One region of the Paenibacillus sp. FSL R7-0302 genome, then DNA from elsewhere that is predicted to be linked to it. Evidence: predicted binding sites of a transcription regulator. Region 1 holds the regulator's gene; each other region holds the start of a gene.

Region 1 (4,284 bases):
GGTGTCATAACGGTTAATCAGCTTGGAGAAAATCCACTGCTTGCGCTTACCCTTATACTTAATGGTAACTACACTGCGTGATAAGGTGATCTTCTCAATATCCGCCGCAGCCAGGAAGCGTTCGCGGTTGTATTTAATAGTAGAGATACGCGCACGCTCAACCTTAAGGAATGGACGGCGGAAGAACAGCAGCGCAGCGAGCAGGAAGTACAGCACTACCCCCAGCCAGTTGGCCAGAATCCCGCTTCCTTTAGCTTCGTCAATCGAGCCGACCACCCAGAACATGATGCCAAGCAGCATCAGTACAACGGGGAATACAATATTCCGGCCTTTGAAAATATCGATGCTTTTCGCGGCAGTCTTTGTGCTGGAAGTGTAAATGGAATCCTTCCCCTGCTTCTTTCGCTGCTGGTTAATTTGCTTGGTGTTGCGTTGAACCATTCTTTCCCAAGAACGGGCCATGTAAGTTCCCCCTAGTCATCCTGTATTATCTATGAAAAGGCAACAGGCTAATGCTTAAGTCCGTTATTGCCCTCTTCATGCTCCGGATTGTCCACAATTTCGATAGTATCAAGCTGGGCCCGAAAGTTAGTGCGGATATTCCCCAGGTAAATCTCACGGAGCTTGGCACGTTCAGCCAGTTCCTCTTCATTCAGGCCGCCGTTCTTAGCTTTGCGTGCCAATTCATTGATGCGTGCGACCAATTCGTCAATATTCAATACGTTTCCCTCCCTCTAAATTCATTTTAACTTTGCCATGAGAAAAAGAGCTTGTCAAGGTCTACCCCCTGAAAGCTCTCCAAGTCGATCACTAGCCTGCTGCATTCCTTCAGTATAAAGGTAAAGTCAGAATATCTCCGGCCTTAATGAAGCTGTTCTCCAAATGATTACTCTTCATTATTCCTTCTATATATACGGCTGTCTTCATGTCCTCAGGCTTGTTGCTTAACGCAATGCTCCATAAGGTATCTCCGCGTTCGACTACGATCCGCTTATCCGGCTTCATTGAAGAGACCGAACCGGCAAAAACATTCCCCACCACAGTGAATCCCGAAATAACAAGCATTAGCACCAGAAGCAGCTTCATCAGGCTGACCTGACGGAATAGTGATGATAGCGCAGAGAGACTATGAAGAATCGCGCCCTTGATCTTGGTTACATTACTATGAGCAGTTGGATTACCGGGAGCGGACACCTTGATATCCTCATTATTGTAAATGCTGTTGTATGTACTATACTTTAACATGATCATCATCCTCCAAACACATGTTCTTGCTTTCGAAAATAATATAACACGAACATGTGTTTCGATCAATAGTTTTTTCGGAACGTTTGTTCTCTATTTTTTCGTTCTCTTATTTTCCTCATTTTAGAACTTATGTTTGTACGAACGGAAGTTCTATGTTATAATTTTCCCAAACATAGTATATGGGGTTGATACCGATGTCAAAGATTTCTAGTCGTCAGCTGGCGATCCTGGAATTTATACGTAATGAAGTCCGCAGCAAGGGTTATCCTCCGTCCGTCCGCGAGATTGGCGAGGCTGTCGGACTGGCCTCCAGCTCCACCGTGCATGGTCACTTGGACCGGCTTGAGAAGAAGGGCCTGATCCGGCGTGACCCAACGAAACCGCGTGCCATTGAATTACTCGGTCAGGAAGATTCAGAGAATGTGCATCAATTCGTCCAGACCGTTACCCGCATCCCGGTAGTGGGTAAGGTTACAGCTGGTGTTCCTATTACAGCTACAGAGAATATTGAGGATTACTTCCCTTTGCCTGCTCATTATGTAGGCGATAACAAGGTATTTATGCTATCTGTTCTTGGTGACAGTATGGTGGATGCCGGAATTATGAACGGGGATTATGTCATCGTACGCCAGCAGCAGACTGCCGACAACGGCGATATTGTTGTAGCGATGACCGAAGAAGATGAAGCAACTGTCAAGACCTTCTACAAGGAACGGGATCATATCAGGCTGCAGCCGGAGAATCCGGCATATGAGCCTCTTCGCCTTAACCGCGTTACGATTTTGGGACGGGTCATCGGATTATTCCGCGATATCCACTAATCTACTCCCCGCTTAAGAACAGGCTGCTCCGCACCATGCGAAGCAGCCTGTTTTCTGTTCATTTCACTTTGTATAATGGCCAAAAAGTCGAATGCAAACATTTGTTCGCACTCGGCTTTTTGGCCATTTTTCTGCGAACCGCTGCATAGCTCCGCACATATCCTGTTACAAAGGAGTGCTGATCTGTATGCCCAATTACCGAATTATCGTCGATCTGTCACAGCGCATGCTGTACCTGCTGGATAATGACGTTGTCACCAGAGGCTTCCCTGTCGGCATCGGCAAAATGTTAACCGTCTCGCCTGTAGGCGAATACACCATCATTAACAAGCAGCCCAATCCGGGCGGCCCGTTCGGTGCCTTCTGGATGGGACTGTCCAAGCCGCACTACGGCATCCACGGAACCAATGACCCCTCCTCCATCGGCCATATGGTCTCTCACGGCTGTATCCGTATGTACAATGCAGATGTTCTGGCTCTAGCCGCCCTCGTACCTATAGGTACCCGTGTCACCATCCGGGAATAGGAACGTCACAAAAACCCTTGAGACGCCAGATTGCGCCCCAAGGGTTCCTGTGACTCCTATGAATTAGAGAGGATACAGACTACAGCACACTTCTCAACAGACGGATAGCCACCGTATTCAAACGAATGGCCTCGCGGATCGATTCTCTGGCTGCCAGTAGCTCTCTTCTGGCCCGCGAACCTCTAGGCACTCTGCGCAGATTCTCATTGATTTCTTCCAGTCTCTCCAGCAGGACAGCCCGCTGTGTCAGCAGGACATTAATGGCTCTGCGAATCCGGTTACGTTCTCTTTGGCTCATCTTTACACCTCTTTTACACTTGGATAGTATAAGAGATGCCAAGAATGACTCCAAAGATTGTGTGATTCGGCAGTAATGTTAGAGCCGCAGACAGCGGGTAGCGAATTCTGCTCACTTCTTGTTCAATCGTACCCGGAATTCAAATTCATCGCGTCTATAAGTCATTCCGGCCAGCACTATGTACTCCGGTGTCCATTTCTGTACAGGTCCGGCATAATCAGCAATCACATGCGGTTTGCCATCAACCAGCTGAACGACGTAGACCTGTACCTGTGCCAGTGCGGCAGCGAAGAGATCAGCATCACTGGACAGAACTTTATAAGCCGTATTCAACTTCGTTCCTCCTTGTTCCACAACCATATTAAAGATTCCGTCTCGAATCTATTCAATTATACCGGGTTATGGAACAATATGTAAACCATATTTACAGCTTAATAAACAGGATTTTGAACAATCCGATATACTTCTTCGTGGCCCCGCCATCCCGGGTAAAAAAATTGGTATTCTTAAGGTCCGGTACACTGAATACAGAGAACAAAATGTAGTTATCCCTCTTGGTCAATGACTCAATTACAGGCTGGGCCACCAGTTTGGTAATTCCGTCGCCTATTTCCTGATCAAGCGTATTCTCCAGATTCTTTACAGAATATTCACTGAATGCTTCCTTTCCCGGATTCGTAACCGCCATCACAATCAGAACTAGGATAAGGACCAGTAACGACTTACCGCCCGATCTCCTGCGGACTCTGCGTGCAGGGATTGGCGTATCATAAAGCGAATTCATTCTTTTCCCCCTCTACTACAGAATATATAGTATCTCTTGCAGCATGACCCCCAGCGGATTCAACATCATCCGGTACACGAACAGCATCCCACTGCTAATACCACTGCCCCCGACATCCATGCTGCTCCAATCCCACACCGGCAGAGGCGGCGCATCCAGCCCATATTGCTCCATAAGCCTCGCTTGGGTCTCCGCTGGCACAGCCGCTCCTTCCGCCCCAGCCACCGGACCTATCAACGCCAGGATGAGCATCAGCGAAAGCATAATCTTATATGTATTCTTCATCATCCGCTCCCATGTCTGCCACTAGGATTCTCTTCTGGTTAAGTATATAGGAGATGGAATAGTATGTAAAATGGATTGATCTGAAGTTATAATTCCTTTATATTATGATGTAAGGGCTTTGCTCAGTCGTCATCTTCACTCCTCTCCCCCATACTAAAAATCGGGAGAGTTTTTTTAAGTAGGAGATAAATGTATGAATGGAAATAAAGTTATCCTCATTCTTCTGTCCATATCCATACTGGGTGTAATCCTTTACTTCGGAATAGCTTATGGACTGCTATGGTATGCCTTCCGGTCCCCGGTTCCCATTGAAGAATAATCT
Region 2 (4,284 bases), 1.4 Mb from region 1:
CGGGAGGAGCCCGGCGCAAGCTCCATCCCGGACTTCTCCAGCAGGAGGCGTTCCCCTTCGGAAAGAATGCCGTCTTCCTTGAACTGCGCCGGCACCACTCCTTCGTTGAAACCGAGCAGGAAGGCATACTTCACCCCCGACACCCGGGTACGGTCCATCGTACCTACCAGCACCTGGTCAAGTGCCGGCGGGACGAGCCCCATCTTAAGCTCAGCCAGCCCGGTCTCCAGCACCCCGGCGAACAGGCTGAATTCTATCCGTTCCTTGCCCATCATCTCGGCAATCTGGTCCAGCAGACCCAGAACAGCGCCCCAGAGCTGGCTATGCTCCCGGGCGGCTTCCGGGCGGCCTTGCTTCAGAGACTCCGCTCCCATCCCTTCGAGCTTCCGTGCCGCTTCCGTATCCTCCAGCAGCAGATATACCGCCCGGCATAGCTCCAGACCGCTGCGGCTGGCTTTGATTCTCTGCTCAAATGCCTGCAGCGGTTCCGCAACCGCCTTCCGGCAGGCCTCCATCCTTGCCAGCATCGCTTCATCTACAGCTTCACTGCCCTCCAGCGAGAGGCGCGGAATCCCCTTCCAGGAGCGCCCGTTCGTCCAGCGGGAGCCGTGAATGCCGCAGGCCAGCACGTAGTTCTCCAGCTCATCCATATGGGCGCGGGTAATGCTTCCGTCCAGCGGCAGCAGCAGCTCTGTCTTCACGCAGCGGAACACATCCTCATAACGCCAGCGGCGGCGGACGACATCCAGGGCCGAGCGGATGAATTCCACCAGCGGATGATGCAGCTCACTTAGCTTCTGGTCCAGGAAGAACGGAACGCCGAAGTCCTGAAATAACGGGGCAATCAGCGGCTCATAATCAGCCATATTACGCATGAATACCGCCATTTCCCCATATTTGGCTCCCGATTCTCTGGCCAGGGCCTGCATCTCGCGCAGCACGCCCTCCACCTCGGTGCGGCGTGAAGCCCCAGCCCGGATGCTGATAGCTTCCTTCACCTGTTCAGCCGGTCCTGTCCAGGGATGCCGGCGCTGTAGTCCGCGCTCCAGATGCGCGAGTACCGGACTGTCCTTGAACCTTGGCAGGACGGGCGGAGCCAGCAGTTCATCCCACACGGTAAGTCCCATCTCTTCTGCTAATCCCCGCAGCTTAATGTAAGTAACCGCCGCCGGATGGAACAGCTCCAGTTCATGCGGGGCACCGCCCGGCGGATAGATCCGGTCCAGTGTAAGCGCAATGGTCATGGTGTCCGCGTACTGCATCAGCTCACGCAAGACGATGAATTCCTGGTTGCTAAAGCCGTGGAAGCCGTCCACCCAGATCTCGGCGCCGCGGATATAGGCAGAGTCCGCAATATGCTCAGCCAGTTCGGCCAGTCTGTCCTCTTCATCTATATAGAGCTGTGACATCTCCTGGTCCAGCTCACTGAAGACGAGATGCAGATCATCCAGCTTCCCGGCCAGAATAGGGCTGCCCAGCGTGGCATCCCGCATTCTGCCGATCTGCTCCTCCAGGTCTCCGGCTCCAAGACAGCAGCGCTTAAGCTCCGTGTGCAGACTGCTGAGCCGCTCCACAAATCCCGGCCGGTCCGAGGAAGCCCCGAACAGCTTCAGCTCCTCCTTGCGCTTGCTTATAATCTTGTAGATCAGCATCTTCTTGCCTTCTTCACTGATTGGCAGACTTGCGCTGCCGCCGGTCTCCTGCTTCACCCGGTAGGCAAGCCGCGAGAAGCTGAGCGTCTGGGCGCGCAGACTTCCCTTCACGCCGCCCGCCGCCAGCAGTCCCCGTTCCGCTCCGAACGATCCCTGCTCGGGAACAAGTATAATGATTGGGGCCCCCAGCGGCTCTGCCTTCAGCCTGGAGGACACCCGCTCCCATATTGTAGTCGTCTTGCCGCTGCCCGAGCGGCCGATGATGAAGTTAACCGTCATTTCAGCAGACTCCTTCCGTTGAACCCTGGCACTCAATGCAATACCAGAATCTATGAAACTTCTCGTCTCAATAGTATAGCATACCTCCATCGCACGCTCCAGAACGTACGTTTGCCATTGTTTGCAAATACACAAATAAAAGACTCTCCCGGAGCCGCGCAAACGGCAGACGGAAAAGTCTGAATAAACTCATCAGCTATCGCAGCTATTCTGGTTTTGAACCACCTTTTAACTATACCAAAATGCATCAAAAAAGAGCCTCTATAAAAGAGACTCTTCCCGCAAAACCGGCTGGCCCGCCGGATCTGACACTTCTATTTACTCCGCACCTCAAAGATGGCGAACTTCAGATAATGCCCCTCGTCCACGCCGAGAATCTGCGGATGATCCTTGCCTGCGGCCCGCCATTCGATCAGCCTCAGCACCTTGCCGGCATCCTTGGCCGCCTCCATGATCGTGTCCAGGAACAGCTGCGGCTGCATGTGGTATGAACAGCTGGCCGTGACCAGATATCCGCCGTCATTCACCAGCTTCATGCCCTGCAGATTGATGTCCTTGTAGCCGCGTACAGCCCCTGCGACTGCACTTTTGGTCTTAGCAAAAGCAGGCGGGTCCAGAATCACGACATCCCATGTGCGTCCGCCCCCGGCGGTCATCGGCTTCGCGGTGTCCGCCTTGGCAACCGGCTTGCTGCCGTTTTTTCCTTCCGCCGCTGCGCCGCTTGTAGCCCGCTCGGTCCGTTCCTCCTGCCCCTTGACCTGATTACGCAGGAAGGCAAATGCATCATCTACCACGAATTCCACCCGGTCACTGAATCCGTTGATCTCCACATTGGCCTTAGCACTCTCGATGGCATGCGCAGACACATCCAGGCAGGTTACCTTCTTGGCACCATACTTGCAGGCATGCAGTGTGAAGCTTCCAGTATGCGCAAAGCATTCCAGCACAGTTGCCCCATCCCAGTAAGGGAATGTAACAGGCTTGCCGCTTTTATTGACCGGCAGTGTCTGGATGGAACCATCCTCGGCAGCTACGCTCTGCAGTGTAATTCCGCTGCGCCCGCCCCAGCCCTTCATCAGCGGGGCAATCGATGCCCTGTTCTCCCGCTGATCGAAGAAGTAACCGGTCTTCTGCCCCTCTTCAATATCAACGATGACCTTCAGCCCGTTCTCACTTACGGTAATGTGGCGCGGACATTCGCCGTAGAGCACGCCCGTGGTCTGTTCCAACCCCTCCAGCTCCCGCACACTGACATCGCTGCGCTCGTAGATGCCACGCGGCGCCATCACCTGCACCAGCGCCTCCACAATCTCAGAGCGGTGCTGATCCATAGCCAGTGTCAGCAGCTGCACTACAAGGACTTCACCGAAGCGGTCAATGATCAGCCCCGGCAGGAAATCCGCTTCCCCATAGACCAGACGGTAAGCGTCCGCCCCCGGCAGGAAGCGTTCCCTGTGCCGCAGACAGTCCGCGAACCGCTGTGCAAAAAACGCCGTGTCCATTGCCGCCAGCTTATGCTGCGACAGAATTCTCACCCGGATCTGCGAAGCCGGATTATAATACCCGGTAGCCAAGTACCGCCCCTGATTTGTCAGAACATCCACCAGTCCGCCTGCCTGCGGCTCTCCGTCTACAGATGCTACTTCACTGGCATAGACCCATGGATGGCCCTGCTCCAGTCTTTTTTTACGGTTGCGTTCCAGAATTACTGATGCCAATACCTTCAACTCCCTATTCTTGTTGCCAGATTAATATACATGTCCTATGCCTGGCGTTCATATATTGGTACAACCCCCGTTCAAAAAGGAGCCTGTCCTTATGATCCGTGAACTGCTATTCCCTATCCTCTACGGTCTTGTCATATTCCTCGCCGGGATGAAGGTGATGGAAGCCTCGCTGTCGCGGCTGGCCGGTCCGCTGCTGAATCGCAGCCTGCACAAGGCTACCTCCACACCGGCCAAAGGCCTGATCGTCAGCGCCCTGCTGTCGGCGCTGCTGCAGAGCAGCACCGCTGTAACGGTGCTGACCATCGGCATGGTCAATGCCGGGCTGCTGACCTATGCCCGCACGCTCGGCATTATTCTCGGCAGCAACATCGGCACCTGCCTGACCACGGAGCTGATCAGCCTGCAGATCAGCACGCTGGCCGCGCCGCTGCTGATCGCGGCGCTCTGCCTGTGGGCCGCCGCCGTGATGGCCGGCGAGCTGGCCCCGCAGTCCTGGCGGCTGCTTGAGGCCTGCCGCCGGATCTCGGGACCGCTGCAGTTCATCTGCCTCGCGGTCACCGGCTTCGCGCTCATCCTGTGGGGCATCGCGGTCATGCAATCCATCGGCCCCGCCCTGGAAGGCAGCG
Region 3 (4,284 bases), 140 kb from region 1:
GCCATCATTACCATTTACTCTGGCATTGATTATTTCGTGAAGAACAAGGATCTGCTGGATTTGAACAAAGCCTGAGACGTTAAGAACAGGCTGAACCTTGCAGGATACCTACAATCAGGAGGAGAACGTCAGCTATGAAAGCAGAGATTATTGCCGTTGGAACAGAACTTTTACTTGGACAAATCGTGAACAGCAATGCCCAGTTTCTTTCAGTCGAGCTGGCTGCATTAGGCATTGACGTTTATTTTCAGACCGTTGTGGGAGATAACAAAAGCCGCCTTCTGGAAGCGATCCGGATTGCTCAGAGCCGGGCGGATGTTATATTGTTCACGGGCGGGATTGGCCCGACCGAGGATGACCTGACCAAGGATGCGCTGGCTGCGGCGCTTGGCCGGACCCTGCATATCGACCAGCTGGCCATGGATCATGTGCAGCGCTTCTTCGATGACCGCAAGATTGTAATGACTGAGAATAACCGCAAGCAGGCGCTTGTCATTGAAGGGACGACTCCTCTGTCCAATGATGCCGGCCTTGCGGTAGGGATTGCTTTTGCAGAAGAAGACAAATATTATATCGTGCTGCCCGGCCCGCCCCGGGAGATGAAGCCGATGTTCACGGATAAGGCCAAGCCATGGCTTCAGCAGCATGCTCTTACTGGTGAAATGCCGCTCTACTCGAAGATGCTGAAGTTCGCCGGGATTGGCGAGTCGCTGCTGGAGGACAAGCTGATTGAGCTGATCCGCAGCCAGAGCGATCCAACGATTGCCCCGTATGCCAAGGAAGGCGAAGTGACCGTGCGCATCTCCACCAAGGCGCCGTCCGAGCGGGAAGCTATGGTCAAGCTCGATGCTCTCGAGAAGACGATTGCTGACATTCTGCCGGAGCATCTGTATGCTAACATCGATGTGCCGCTGGAGCAGCTGATTGTGGACTGGATGGCGGATGCGGGACTCACGCTGAGTGCTGCCGAGAGCTGTACGGGCGGTCTGCTGATGGAGAGTATTACGAATATTCCGGGCAGCGCCTCCATGTTTGCCGGGGGGATCGTGTGTTATTCCAATGATATTAAGAAGAAACTGCTGAATGTGCCTTCCGCCATGCTTGAAGGCCCGGATGCCCCGGGAGCGGTGAGCCGCGAGGTTGCGGAGGTGCTGGCTGAGCAGGTGCGTATGATCGGTGACACGGACTTCGGCTTATCGGTTACCGGTGTAGCCGGACCGGGATATTCCGAGCGTAAGCCGGTGGGTCTTGTGTTCGTAGGACTGGCTGAGCGGGGCTGCAAGACAGAGGTATATGAGCTGAATCTGAAGGGCACCCGTGACAACATCCGCCTGCGCACCGTCAAGGCGCTGCTGTACCGATTGTGGCGCCGCCTGGAAGAACGCAAGGTTGCCACTCCATTGGAAGGCTCGGCCTTGCAATAACTGTACGTGCCGGTATATAATTCATGTATACGGAAGAACCGTGGCTTGAGCGATCATGCTGCGGTTTTTTGTTTTATATTAGGTATAACAAATTATCCTATGGCTGTTCCTGTTAACGTAAGAAGCGGAAGAGAAGCACCTGCTGAGTTTTGCATCCGGAAGGAGGCCTGCATCTTACAATAAAAGGGAGTATTATCCCTGGGAGCAAAAAAAACGAATGTATGTTCTAAAAAAGACTTGGCAAGCCCTTCAAAACACGTTATTATAATACTATAAACAGTGAAGGAAGTGGTCTGATTGTCAGATCGTCGTGCAGCGCTTGATATGGCGCTTCGTCAAATAGAAAAACAATTCGGTAAAGGTTCGGTAATGAAACTGGGAGAATCCACTCACATGAAAGTGGAAGTTGTACCTAGCGGATCTTTGGCACTTGATATTGCACTAGGTATTGGCGGACTTCCCAAAGGACGTATTATTGAAGTATATGGACCGGAATCTTCCGGTAAGACGACGGTTGCACTTCATGCGATCGCTGAAGTACAGAAGCAGGGCGGACAAGCTGCCTTCATCGATGCTGAGCATGCGCTTGATCCCAAGTATGCCAAGGCGCTTGGCGTTAACATTGATGAGCTGCTGCTGTCCCAGCCTGATACGGGTGAACAGGCCCTGGAAATCGCTGAAGCGCTTGTACGCAGCGGAGCAGTAGACATCATTGTAGTTGACTCTGTAGCAGCACTGGTACCTAAGGCGGAAATTGAAGGCGACATGGGTGATTCCCACGTAGGCTTGCAGGCCCGTCTGATGTCTCAGGCCTTGCGGAAGCTGTCAGGCGCCATTAACAAATCCAACACCATTGCGATCTTCATTAACCAGCTTCGTGAGAAGATTGGCGTAATGTTCGGTAACCCAGAGACCACTCCGGGTGGACGCGCTCTGAAATTCTACTCCTCCGTCCGTCTGGATGTGCGCCGGGTAGAGAGTATCAAGATGGGTAACGATGTTGTGGGTAACCGTACGAAGATCAAGGTTGTGAAGAACAAGGTAGCGCCTCCGTTCAAGCAAGCGGATGTAGATATCATGTACGGCGAAGGAATCTCCAGAGAGGGAAGCCTTGTGGATATCGGTACGGAGATGGATATTGTCAACAAGAGCGGTGCCTGGTATTCTTATGAAGGCGAACGTCTGGGTCAAGGACGGGAGAATTCCAAGCAGTTCCTGAAGGAACATCAGGATATTGCTCTGCTGATTGAGAACAAGATCCGTGAGGCAAGTAATCTGACAACTCTGGTAGCGGCACCATCTGAAGCAGATGTGGTTGCGGAGCAAGAGGAAGAAGAGAAATTGCTGCTTGAGATCGAGTAATTAAGTACTCCTCTACTTCTAATTGAATAATGAAGTCATGATGGATAGGCGCCCTGTGGAGGATATTACAGGGTGCCTTTTCGCAAATATTTCAGCTTAAGCAGGTGATCGGCAGGATGGTTATACAATTGGATGAGGAATTCGAAGAACAGGATGAGCAGCAGGTGCTGGCGGATTTCCCGGCAGATCAAGAGCTGGTAATTACAAAGGTAGAGCGGCTTAAGAAGTCTAATTTTCGTTATCTAATCCATTTCGGAGACTACAACATGACTGTTCATGAAGATGTCATGATTAAATACCGGATGATTACCGGGAGTACTTTTGTAAAAGCAGATCTGGAGGATATTGTTGCCGCAGACGAGCGCCAGCGGGCGTATGTGGAGGGGCTTAGGTATCTGGAGCGCAAGCCCAGAACCGCACAGGAGATGGCCCGCCGTTTAAGGGAGAAGGAAATAGGGGAGACTGTTATTGCCGAAGTTCTGCTCCGCCTGCAGGAGGAACGTCTGCTTGATGATCCCTTGTACGCCAAGCAGTGGGCGGAGCAGCGGATTGTGAATCAGCGTAAGGGCAAGATGTGGATCCGGCAGGAGCTGCGGGAGAAAGGAATTGATAAGTCGCTGATTGCGGAAGCGCTGGATGAGATCACACCCGAGCAGGAGCTGGAGAGCGCGCTGCTGACCGGACGGAAGAAATGGAATACGATCCGGGGAGAAGTGAACGACAAACGGCGGAAGACAGGGGCGTTCCTCATGCGCCGGGGATTCTCGGGTGAAATGGTGCGCCAGGTGATCGGGATTCTGCGTGAAGAGGAGAATTCTGAGGGGGAAGAAGAGGAGTTTTACTTCCCGGATTGATTCTCTTGACTTAATTGCGGTTATCGACTCTCTTGACAAGGTCTTTTTATAAATAATAAAATATAACATGAATCGGCATAAACTAAGATTCCTTTTTCCTTCCCAAAAAGCAGACTCTTATGTTCCGGTTCGCGTACAACTCATATGAAATGTAATCGCCGGATAAGGCGGGCAATGTGCATGTGCAGCATGTGCAGTATGGCAATCGGTGTATTACCGGTTTTTTGTATGGTGATGAACGGATAGTTTAACAACTGCACAAATACCCAAGGGAAGAGCCTTGGAGGATATCAACGAGGAGGTGAACAGATGGATCCATTGATCTGGGTCATAGTCGTTCTCGTTGTAGCTGCAGCATTCTTTGGATTCGGTTATTTTATTCGTAAATCCCTTGCAGAAGCTAAGATTTCCAGCGCAGAGAAAGAAGCCGTAGTCATCGTGGAGAACGCGAAGAAAGAGGCGGAGGCGCTGAAGAAGGAAACGGTACTTGAGGCTAAGGACGAAGTTCATAGAATCCGTACCGAAGCTGAGAAAGAAACTCGTGAACGTCGGAATGAAATCCAACGGCAAGAGCGACGTTTGCTGCAAAAGGAAGAATCGCTGGATAAAAAAATGGAATCGCTTGAACGAAAAGAAGAACAAGT

What was found. Region 1 encodes LexA, which represses DNA repair genes until DNA is damaged. Its sites were predicted from a motif close to CGAACATATGTTCG; they were not measured.
Region 2: a site for LexA is predicted at 2,032-2,045, ahead of addB (helicase-exonuclease AddAB subunit AddB). Genes of this name have one in related genera too.
Region 3: a site for LexA is predicted at 1,639-1,652, ahead of recA (recombinase RecA). Genes of this name have one in related genera too.

Annotation. Positions count from the first base shown of each region.
Region 1 covers NZ_JBBOWB010000001.1:2,442,714-2,446,997, reverse strand. The annotation lists gene MKY96_RS10715 (hypothetical protein) at 1-462, opposite strand, end outside; gene MKY96_RS10710 (DUF896 domain-containing protein) at 510-719, opposite strand; gene MKY96_RS10705 (LysM peptidoglycan-binding domain-containing protein) at 829-1,245, opposite strand; gene lexA (transcriptional repressor LexA) at 1,443-2,069, shown strand; gene MKY96_RS10695 (L,D-transpeptidase) at 2,257-2,595, shown strand; gene MKY96_RS10690 (hypothetical protein) at 2,675-2,893, opposite strand; gene MKY96_RS10685 (hypothetical protein) at 3,005-3,226, opposite strand; gene MKY96_RS10680 (hypothetical protein) at 3,318-3,677, opposite strand; gene MKY96_RS10675 (hypothetical protein) at 3,693-3,941, opposite strand; gene MKY96_RS10670 (hypothetical protein) at 4,156-4,281, shown strand.
Region 2 covers NZ_JBBOWB010000001.1:1,029,325-1,033,608, reverse strand. The annotation lists gene addB (helicase-exonuclease AddAB subunit AddB) at 1-1,931, opposite strand, end outside; gene MKY96_RS04450 (class I SAM-dependent rRNA methyltransferase) at 2,246-3,649, opposite strand; gene MKY96_RS04445 (Na/Pi cotransporter family protein) at 3,750-4,284, shown strand, end outside.
Region 3 covers NZ_JBBOWB010000001.1:2,303,981-2,308,264, forward strand. The annotation lists gene pgsA (CDP-diacylglycerol--glycerol-3-phosphate 3-phosphatidyltransferase) at 1-75, shown strand, start outside; gene MKY96_RS10035 (competence/damage-inducible protein A) at 135-1,424, shown strand; gene recA (recombinase RecA) at 1,722-2,786, shown strand; gene MKY96_RS10045 (regulatory protein RecX) at 2,903-3,640, shown strand; gene rny (ribonuclease Y) at 3,950-4,284, shown strand, end outside.